Variovorax paradoxus: one gene and its partner. The protein of the gene in region 1 interacts with the protein of each later gene in a pairwise test. Links are inferred from orthologs where the notes say so. Each region holds a gene or a part of one and is shown on either strand. Other genes may lie near its edges.

Evidence for each region. Proteins that work in one complex are often made in the same cells at the same time.
Region 2: the proteins of AACL56_RS02240 (region 1) and grpE interact in binary tests that used the Escherichia coli proteins (3 or more experiments, as listed by UniProt). The link is inferred for Variovorax paradoxus from one-to-one orthologs.

Annotation. Positions count from the first base shown.
Region 1 is NZ_LR743507.1:458,759-464,865, reverse strand. The notes cover bases 1,646-4,537. They hold AACL56_RS02240 (Nramp family divalent metal transporter), read left to right. Parts: upstream 1,646-2,374; coding sequence 2,375-3,700; downstream 3,701-4,537. Other genes in these bases: AACL56_RS02235 (LysR family transcriptional regulator), read right to left, coding at 3,687-4,537; AACL56_RS02245 (putative quinol monooxygenase), read right to left, coding at 1,951-2,259; AACL56_RS02250 (hypothetical protein), read right to left, coding at 1,646-1,801. In the rest of the region: gap (type I glyceraldehyde-3-phosphate dehydrogenase), read left to right, coding at 1-423; AACL56_RS02255 (hypothetical protein), read right to left, coding at 501-1,109; more of AACL56_RS02250, read right to left, coding at 1,133-1,645; more of AACL56_RS02235, read right to left, coding at 4,538-4,631; AACL56_RS02230 (tartrate dehydrogenase), read left to right, coding at 4,744-5,835; AACL56_RS02225 (tripartite tricarboxylate transporter substrate binding protein), read left to right, coding at 5,960-6,107. UniProt on the Escherichia coli protein: H(+)-stimulated, divalent metal cation uptake system. Involved in manganese and iron uptake. Can also transport cadmium, cobalt, zinc and to a lesser extent nickel and copper. Involved in response to reactive oxygen.
Region 2 is NZ_LR743507.1:2,599,266-2,602,136, forward strand. It holds grpE (nucleotide exchange factor GrpE), read right to left. Parts: upstream 1,787-2,871; coding sequence 1,214-1,786; downstream 1-1,213. Other genes in the region: dnaK (molecular chaperone DnaK), read right to left, coding at 1-1,088; AACL56_RS11755 (FKBP-type peptidyl-prolyl cis-trans isomerase), read right to left, coding at 2,010-2,360; AACL56_RS34325 (winged helix-turn-helix transcriptional regulator), read right to left, coding at 2,445-2,871. UniProt on the Escherichia coli protein: Participates actively in the response to hyperosmotic and heat shock by preventing the aggregation of stress-denatured proteins, in association with DnaK and GrpE. It is the nucleotide exchange factor for DnaK and may function as a thermosensor.

The DNA of each region.
Region 1 (6,107 bases):
AAGGACTGGCGCGGCGGCCGCGGCATCCTGGAAAACATCATCCCCTCGAGCACCGGCGCAGCCAAGGCCGTGGGCGTGGTGATCCCCGAGCTCAACAAGAAGCTCACCGGCATGAGCTTCCGCGTGCCGACCTCCGACGTCTCGGTGGTCGACCTGACGGTCGAGCTGGTGAAGGAAGCCACGTACAAGGAAATCTGCGCCGAGATGAAGTCGCAGAGCGAAGGCGCGCTGAAGGGCGTGCTGGGCTACACCGAAGACAAGGTGGTGGCCACCGACTTCCGCGGCGACCCGCGCACCTCCATCTTCGACGCCGAAGCCGGCATTGCACTCGACGGCACCTTCGTCAAGCTCGTGAGCTGGTACGACAACGAATGGGGCTACTCGAACAAGTGCCTCGAAATGGTGAAGGTCGTTTCGAAGTAAGCGAGGCTTCCAAGCTTCAATGAAGAACGCGCCCGAGGGCGCGTTTTTTCTTGGGCACTGCAGAGAGCATCACGCCCTCACCGCAGCTTCTCGTCCCTGCGGATCTCGCTGCTCAGCTGCGACGTCAGCCGTGTCGCGGCCCTTCTCGCCGCCAGCCCGAAGTCGCCCTTGAACTCGCCGAACTCCGCCGTGCCGTGGCCTGCCGCGCGCACGCGCGTGACCTGCGCGCCGGCAGCGTCGGTCACCACACACGAGACTTCGGCGGTGAACGAGGTCGGTGGCCAGCTGATCCAGGACGACGAACTCGACTCGGTCCTGATGCGCGGCGCGAAGACCAGCGACACGCCCGCCGTCTCGTTCGCCTTCGCGTCGCCCGCCGTGCGAAGCACGACCACGTCGCGGTACACCGCGCGCAGTGCATCGCGGATGGACTTCTCCAGGTCGCGGTATGGAAAGTAGCTCACGCGGTCGCCGCTGCCGCCGGGCGTGACGACCTCGAGGTCGCGGTCGGCGTCGGTCATCACATAGGCGACCTTCTTCGGCACGAGGTGCGCCTGCGAGCGCGGCGGCGCGGTCTCGGTGATCATGGTGATCGGGTGCACGCAGCCCGCAAGCAGCGCGGTTGCGAAGGCCATGGCGGCGCCACGTCGAACCGCCGCCGCGGTCATCGGAAGAATGAACTGCATCGAAGCGCCTCCTGCCTGTCGGGTCAACGGCCGATGGCGGCCACGAACTGCGGATCGGCATACACCTTGCGCAGCAACGCGCGCACGAGGCGCGGGTACGCGGCCTGGCCGGCCGGCACGGCGACGATGCTGGCGTAGCTCGAGTCGAAAGCGGTCTCGGCGCGGTAGGTCTTGCGCAGGCGTTGCGCGTCGTCGCGCGTGACGGTGATCTCGACGTCCATGCGGCCGGTGCCGTTGATCACGCCGAGGTCGATGTCGTTCACGAGGATGCGCGCCGCAACGCGCGTGGGCGCCTTGGGGTCGTAGGCGGAAATCTCGCTCAGGTCGCGCATGAGCGCGTCCTGCAGGTACTGCGCGAAGCTGCCGCTCGGCGACAGCAATTTCGCACGGCGCAACTGCACGGTGTTGACGGGCTCTTCAGGAGCGGTGGGCTGAGCCCTGGCGAGGGCCACCATGCCGGGACGCGCCGCCTCGAGCCGGTCGAGCGCTTCGTAGTCGGCCGCATAGGGCGGTGCCAGCAACGGTGCGCAGCCGGTGGCCAGGAGGGCGGCTGCCAGCGCACCGCACACGGCCAGCGGGCGAAGGCGCCAGCCCGAGCGCCGGTGCGGGTGCCGTTTCGAGTGCGAGCGCCAGCCCGTGCGCAGGAGCTGGCGCAAACGCAAGGGCCGGCCTTGCGAGCGAAAGGTCGCCATGTCTTCAGTCCCTCTCTCCACGAGGCCCCGGATGCATGCATGGTGCATCGGTGGCGCGTGCTCCCGGCGCGACGGTAGCACGCATCGCGCGGCGCGCGAATCCATGAAGCCGCGGAACCCGAAGGTGCGCGGAGGGACGAGGGCGAACCTCAGACCGGTTCGAGCACGTGGATCAGCTTGCTCTCGACCAGTTCCTTGGTCCGCTCGCCGTGAGCCTTCATGTGCGGTGCGACCGCGTGCGCCTGCAGGTGCGCCAGCGTTTCCCATTTCTCGATCACGACGAAGGTGTCGGGGCCGAAGCTGGCCTTCGACGCGGGGATGCCCTGCGCGTCGACGGTGGCGCCGTACTCGACGCAGCCCGCTTCGGCGAGCACGGCCGCGCGGTTCCCGGCGAAGGCCTCGAGCAGTCTGGCGCGCTGGCCGGGCTTGGCGGTGATGACGGCGACGACATGAATCATTGAAATGCTCCGTGGTTGGGATGGTTGACGGGGGAACGACCGCCGACTCTAGAAGATCCGATACCTTCGTATGGGTCCCGCGCGAGACCCGTTGCCCCACCCTATCATCGCCCGCATGTTCTTCCCGCTCCCTCGCACGGCCACCGCGCCTTTCTGTCCCTCCGAGGTCAAGGGCAGCGTGACGGTCCCGCAGGACCTGCCCTTCCTCAAAAAGCTGATGCGCTATGCCGGTCCCGGCCTGCTGGTGTCGGTGGGCTACATGGACCCGGGCAACTGGGCGACCGACATCGAGGCGGGCTCGCGCTTCGGCTACGGGCTGCTGTTCGTGGTGCTGCTCGCGAGCCTCGCGGCGATGCTGCTGCAGACGCTGTGCGTGCGCCTGGGCCTGGTCACGCAGAAGGACCTGGCGCGCGCCTGCCGGCAGCACTACCCGCCGCTGGTGAACCGCCTGCTGTGGCTCGGCGCCGAGCTGGCTATCGTGGCCTGCGACCTGGCCGAGGTGCTGGGCAGCGCGCTCGCTTTGCACCTGCTGTTCGGCGTGTCGATCCCGGTGGGCATCGCGATCACGGCGTTCGACACGCTGCTGGTGCTGGGCCTGCAGGGTGCGGGCTTTCGCCGCGTCGAGGCGATCGTGCTGGGGCTGGTGGGCACCATCGCGGGTTGCTTCATCGTCGAGTTGGCGATGGCGCCGCCCAACTGGTTCGGCGTGGCGATGGGCTTCGGCCCGAGCCTGGAGCGGCTGCACCAGCCCGGCGCGCTGTACCTGGCCATCGGCATCGTCGGCGCCACGGTGATGCCGCATAACCTGTACCTGCATTCGTCCATCGTGCAGACGCGCCTGGTGGCCGACACCGACGCGGCGCGCCGCGAGGCGGTGCGCTTCTGCACGCTCGACGCGGTGGTGTCGCTGTCGCTCGCGCTGCTGGTCAACGCCGCCATCATGGTGCTGGCGGCCAGCGCCTTCCACGCCACGGGCCACCGCGAAGTGGCAGAGATCGACGACGCCTACCGGCTGCTGGAGCCCGTCGTCGGCAGCGCGCTCGCGGCCACGCTGTTCGGCATCGCGCTGCTGGCCTCGGGGCAGAGCTCGACCTTCACCGGCACCATCGCGGGACAGATCATCATGGAAGGCTTTCTCGACCTGAAGATCCCGTGCTGGCAGCGCCGCCTGATCACGCGCCTGCTGGCGCTGGGTCCGGCCTGGTTCGGCGTGTGGTGGTTCGGCGACGGCGGCGTGGGCAAGATGCTGGTGCTCAGCCAGGTGGTGCTGAGCTTCCAGCTGCCCTTTGCGATGTGGCCGCTCATCCGCTTCACCAGCCGGCGCGACATGATGGGCGACTTCGCCAACGGGCCGGTGCTCAAGTCGCTCGCGTGGCTGCTGTTCGGCGTGATCGGCGCGGCCAACGTGTGGCTGGTGGCCTCGGTGCTCAACGGCGGCTGAGCGGCGCAGACGGCGCGACCTCCTCCTTGCCGAGCGCGTCGGCGATGAAGTCGACGAACGCGCGCACGCGCGCCGACAGCTGGTGGCGCTGCGGGTACACGGCATAGATGTCGGCGTCGGGGGTGCGGTAGCTGGCGAGCACCTGGACCAGCCGGCCGCTGCGCAGGTAGCGCGCGATGTCCCACTCGGCGCGCATCAGGATGCCGTGGCCGTCGAGTGCCCAGTTGACCGCGATCTCCCCGTCGTTGGTGCTCAGTGCGCCGCGCGTCTTCACGGCCTCGGTGCGCTGCGCCGCGCCACGGCCGCTGCTCAGGCGCCACACGCCGTAGGCCTCGTCACCCTGCCGGATGCCGATGCAGCGGTGGCGTGCAAGGTCGTTGGGCACCCTGGGCTGGCCAGCACGCGCGAGGTAGGCGGGCGACGCGCACAGCAGGCGCCGGTTCGACGCGATGCGCCGTGCGATCACGCGCGCCTCGGGCGGCGCGCCGAAGCGGATGCACACGTCGAAGGCGTCGTCGGTCAGCGGCGGCGGATTCACCGACAGCTGAAGCTGCACTTCCACCTGCGGGTGCTTTCGCACGAACCTGGAGATCACCGGCGCGACGTGGCTGCGCCCGAAGCCGAGCGTGGCGTTGACGCGCAGCAGGCCTTGCGCCTCGCCCCTGGCGCCGCCCAGCAATTGCGCCATGTCGTCGATCTCGCCGAGGATGCGCCGCGCGCTGGCCACGTAGAGCTCGCCCTCGGGCGTGAGGCTCATGCGCCGGGTGGTTCGGTTCACGAGCGTGACGCCCAGGCGCGCTTCCATCTGCGCGAGCCGCTTGCTCACCGCGGGCGTGCTGATGCCGAGCTCGCGCGCCGCGGCGCTCAGGCTGCCGCAGGCCGCGAGCGTGGAGAAGAAGCCGAGGTCGGCGGGCTGGACGGGTGAAACCATGGCCACCTCACTGTTGAATCGAAGTTAAGGATGGATTCACCTGGGGCATGAATCTGTCGTTGCATCGGATCCTACAGTGGCCCATCGCACCCCACATTCAAGAGGAACATCGATGAGCAGCTACAGCATTGCCACCATTCCGGGCGACGGCATCGGCAAGGAAGTGATTCCCGCGGGGCGCCAGGTGATGGAGGCGCTGGCCGCGGCTTCCGCAGGCGCCCTTCATTTCACCTTCGAGGACTTCGGCTGGGGCGGCGACTGGTTTCGCGCACACGGCGAGATGATGCCGGCCGACGGCCTGGACGCATTGCGCAAGAAGGACGCGATTCTTTTCGGCTCCGCCGGCGACCCGCACATTCCCGACCACATCACGCTGTGGGGCCTGCGCCTGAAGATCTGCCAGGGCTTCGACCAGTACGCCAACGTGCGGCCCACGCGCATCCTGCCGGGCATCGACGGGCCGCTCAAGCGCTGCGCGCCGGGCCAGCTCGACTGGGTGATCGTGCGCGAGAACTCCGAGGGCGAATACGCCGGCGTCGGCGGCCGCGTGCACCAGGGCCACCCCATCGAGGCGGCCACCGACGTGAGCATGATGACCCGCGCGGGTGTGGAGCGCATCATGCGCTTCGCCTTCAGGCTGGCCGGCTCGCGGCCACGCAAGCTGCTCACCGTGGTGACCAAGAGCAACGCGCAGCGCCATGCGATGGTGATGTGGGACGAGATCGCGCTGCAGATCTCGAAGGAGTTCCCCGATGTGACGTGGGACAAGGAACTGGTCGACGCCTGCACCGCGCGCATGGTCAACCGCCCGGCCACGCTGGACACCATCGTGGCGACCAACCTGCACGCCGACATCCTCAGCGACCTGGCGGCCGCACTGGCGGGCAGCCTCGGCATCGCGCCCACCGGCAACATCGACCCCGAGCGCCGCTACCCGTCGATGTTCGAGCCGATCCACGGTTCGGCCTTCGACATCATGGGCAAGGGACTGGCCAACCCGGTCGGCACGTTCTGGTCGGTCGTGATGCTGCTGGAGCACCTGGGCGAGAGCGAGGCCGCGCGTCGCGTGATGCAGGCGGTGGAGCATGTCACGGCCGATCCGTCGCTGCACACGCGCGACCTGGGCGGCAACGCCACCACCGCGCAGGTGACGCGCGCCGTGTGCGCGCACATTGCCGGCGAGCCCGTGCGGCTCGCGGCCTGACGCATTCGGTACCAGCACTTCGAGCGCGCTTTCGGCGTCACCTGCCGCCGCGAGCGCCACAGCGATTTCCACGGTATCCGCGCGCCTCGATGCGCGCACCACGACAACGAGCCGGAGACAAACCATGAACGCTGCTTTCCTGAACATGCGCCGCCGGCGCACCGTGCTGGCCGCCGCCACGCTGGCATTGGGCCTGGGCGCCACCGCCCTGGCCTGCGCGCAGCAGACCGCGGCCGGTTGGCCGGCTCGGCCGATCAGCCTCGTCGTGCCGT
Region 2 (2,871 bases), 2.1 Mb from region 1 along the record:
CGCGGTTCCTTGCCGAAGAAGGCCTTCACCTTTTCCTGCACCTTGGGCATGCGGGTCATGCCGCCGACCAGGATCACGTCGTTGATGTCGCTCACGCTGATGCCGGCGTCCTTGATGGCCAGGCGGCAGGGGGCGATCGTGCGCTCGACCAACTCGTCGACCAGGCTTTCCAGCTTGGCGCGGGTGAGCTTGATGTTCAGGTGCTTCGGACCCGTGGCATCGGCCGTGATGTAGGGCAGGTTGATGTCGGTCTGCGCGCTGTTCGACAGCTCGATCTTGGCCTTCTCGGCGGCTTCCTTCAGGCGCTGCAGCGCCAGCACGTCCTTGCTCAGGTCGACGCCTTGCTCTTTCTTGAACTCGGCAATGATGTAGTCGATGATGCGCTGGTCGAAGTCTTCGCCGCCCAGGAAGGTGTCGCCGTTGGTCGACAGCACTTCGAACTGCTTCTCGCCGTCGACGTCCGCGATCTCGATGATCGACACGTCGAAGGTACCGCCGCCGAGGTCATACACGGCGATCTTGCGGTCGGCCTTGTCCTGCTTGTCGAGGCCGAAGGCCAGGGCAGCAGCGGTGGGCTCGTTGATGATGCGCTTCACGTCGAGGCCGGCGATGCGGCCGGCGTCCTTGGTGGCCTGGCGCTGTGCGTCGTTGAAGTAGGCCGGCACCGTGATCACGGCTTCGGACACGGTTTCGCCGAGATAGTCTTCAGCGGTTTTCTTCATCTTGCGCAGGATGTCGGCGCTGACCTGCTGCGGGGCGATCTTCTTGCCGCGCACTTCCACCCATGCGTCGCCGTTGTCGGCCTTGGCGATGGTGTAGGGCATCAGGTCGATGTCCTTCTGGACTTCCTTTTCCTCGAACTTGCGGCCGATCAGGCGCTTGATCGCGTACAGCGTGTTCTTGGGGTTGGTGACGGCCTGGCGCTTGGCCGAGGCACCGACCAGCACTTCACCGTCTTCCTGGTACGCGACGATCGACGGCGTGGTGCGCGCACCTTCCGAGTTCTCGATCACACGCGTGGTGTTGCCTTCCATGATCGACACGCACGAGTTGGTGGTGCCGAGGTCGATGCCGATGATCTTTGCCATGTTCTTACTCCTGAAAGCCTGAAAAATATGTTGTTATGAACTTGTGGATAACCCGTCGCGATTCAAGGGAAGACGCGTGGATTTCCTGTGCGAATCTTGTGTGCCGAAGTGTTGGCGCGGGCCGCTTACTTCGGTGCGCTCACCGTGACCAGCGCGGGGCGCAGCACGCGGTCGGCGATGGTGTAGCCCTTCTGCAGCACGGTCACGACCGTGTTGGGCTCCTGGTCGGCGGGCACCACCGAGATGGCCTGGTGCTGGTGCGGGTCGAACTTCGTGCCGGCGGCCGGTGCCACCTCGATCACCTTGTGGCGTTCGAGCGCGCTCTTGAGCTGACGCAGCGTGGCCTCGGCGCCTTCTCGGATCTGCTCGGGCGTGGCGTCCTTGACGGCCAGGCCGGCTTCCAGGCTGTCGGTCACCGGCAGCAGGCTTTCGGCAAACGCCTCGACGGCGAACTTGCGGGCCTTGCTGACTTCCTCGTCGGCGCGGCGGCGGGCGTTCTGCACGTCGGCCTGCGCACGCAGGTACTGGTCGGCCAGTTCGGCGTTCTTGGCCTGCAGCGCAGCGAGTTCGCCTTGGGCAGTTGCCAGTGCGGCAAGCGCATCGGCTTCGTTGGCTGCTTGCGCGGCCTCCAGTTCTTCGGGGCTTGGCTCGCCTTGCAGCATTTGAGAATTCTGTGCGGATTGTTGCGGGTCAGACATTTTTCAAAGAACCGGCGCAAGCCGGAAAACAAACGATAGCCAGCCACTTGGGGCTGGCCTGAAGCATTTCAAGCGAAAAAATGCGGCCGAAAGGGCCGCAGGAGCACTGGATTCGGGCGATCCAGCCGGGGACACACGAAACCGGCTCTTGCCGGGGACCGCATGTCGCCTGGTCCGGGGCGGCGCGGCACGAAGTGCGCGAAGCCCCGGGGAGCGGCCTCTGTCAGTGGGCGTCCAGCAGTTCGACGTCGAACTTCAGCGTGGCGTTCGGGGGGATCACGCCGCCGGCGCCGCGGGCACCGTAGCCCAGCGATGCCGGGATGATCAGCGTGCGCTTGCCGCCGATCTTCATGCCGGCCACGCCTTCGTCCCAACCCTTGATGACCTGGCCCGCGCCCAGCGAGAAGGCGAAGGGGTCGTTGCGGTCGCGGCTGGAGTCGAACTTGGCGCCTTGCACGCCGTCGTTGTAGAGCCAGCCGGTGTAGTGCACGTGCACGTGCTGGCCGGCCTTGGCTTCAGCGCCGGTGCCGACTTCGGTGTCTTCGTATTGCAGGCCGGAGGGAGTGGTAGGCATGGGAAAACGCTCCTTGCGTCGATGAGTGAAATGGAATCGAAGGCGCGGAGTTTACCGAGGCCGGACCCGGCGGCCTGTCGTCGCTCAGGCGTTGCTGCTGTCGTCCGGGGGCGTGGCCGGCGGAACGGGCGTTGCAGCAGGTGCGGCAACCGGAGCCGGCGACGGGGCCGGAACGGGCGCGGCGGCGGGTGCCTCTGCCGGGGGCAGCCGGCTGCACCGCGGGGGCGCCGCCTTCTTGAGCTGCCCCAGCTGCCACTTGCCGGCGAAGGCCTGCAGGTCGGACAGCCGCTTGAGCAGGTCCTGCCCGCTCAGCGTGAGGCTGTAGCCGTCGCTGCCATGGCCGACCAGGCCGGCCTCGCGCAGCTCCTTGATCCGGGTGTTGAGCGTGTTGGGAGTGATGCCGCCCACGCTGTCCTGCAGCAGGCGGAAGGTCTGGGCATGGCCGTCGCGCAGGGCCCAGAGCACGCGCAGTGCGTAGCGGGCTTCGAGCAGGGCGAGCAACTGGCCGATG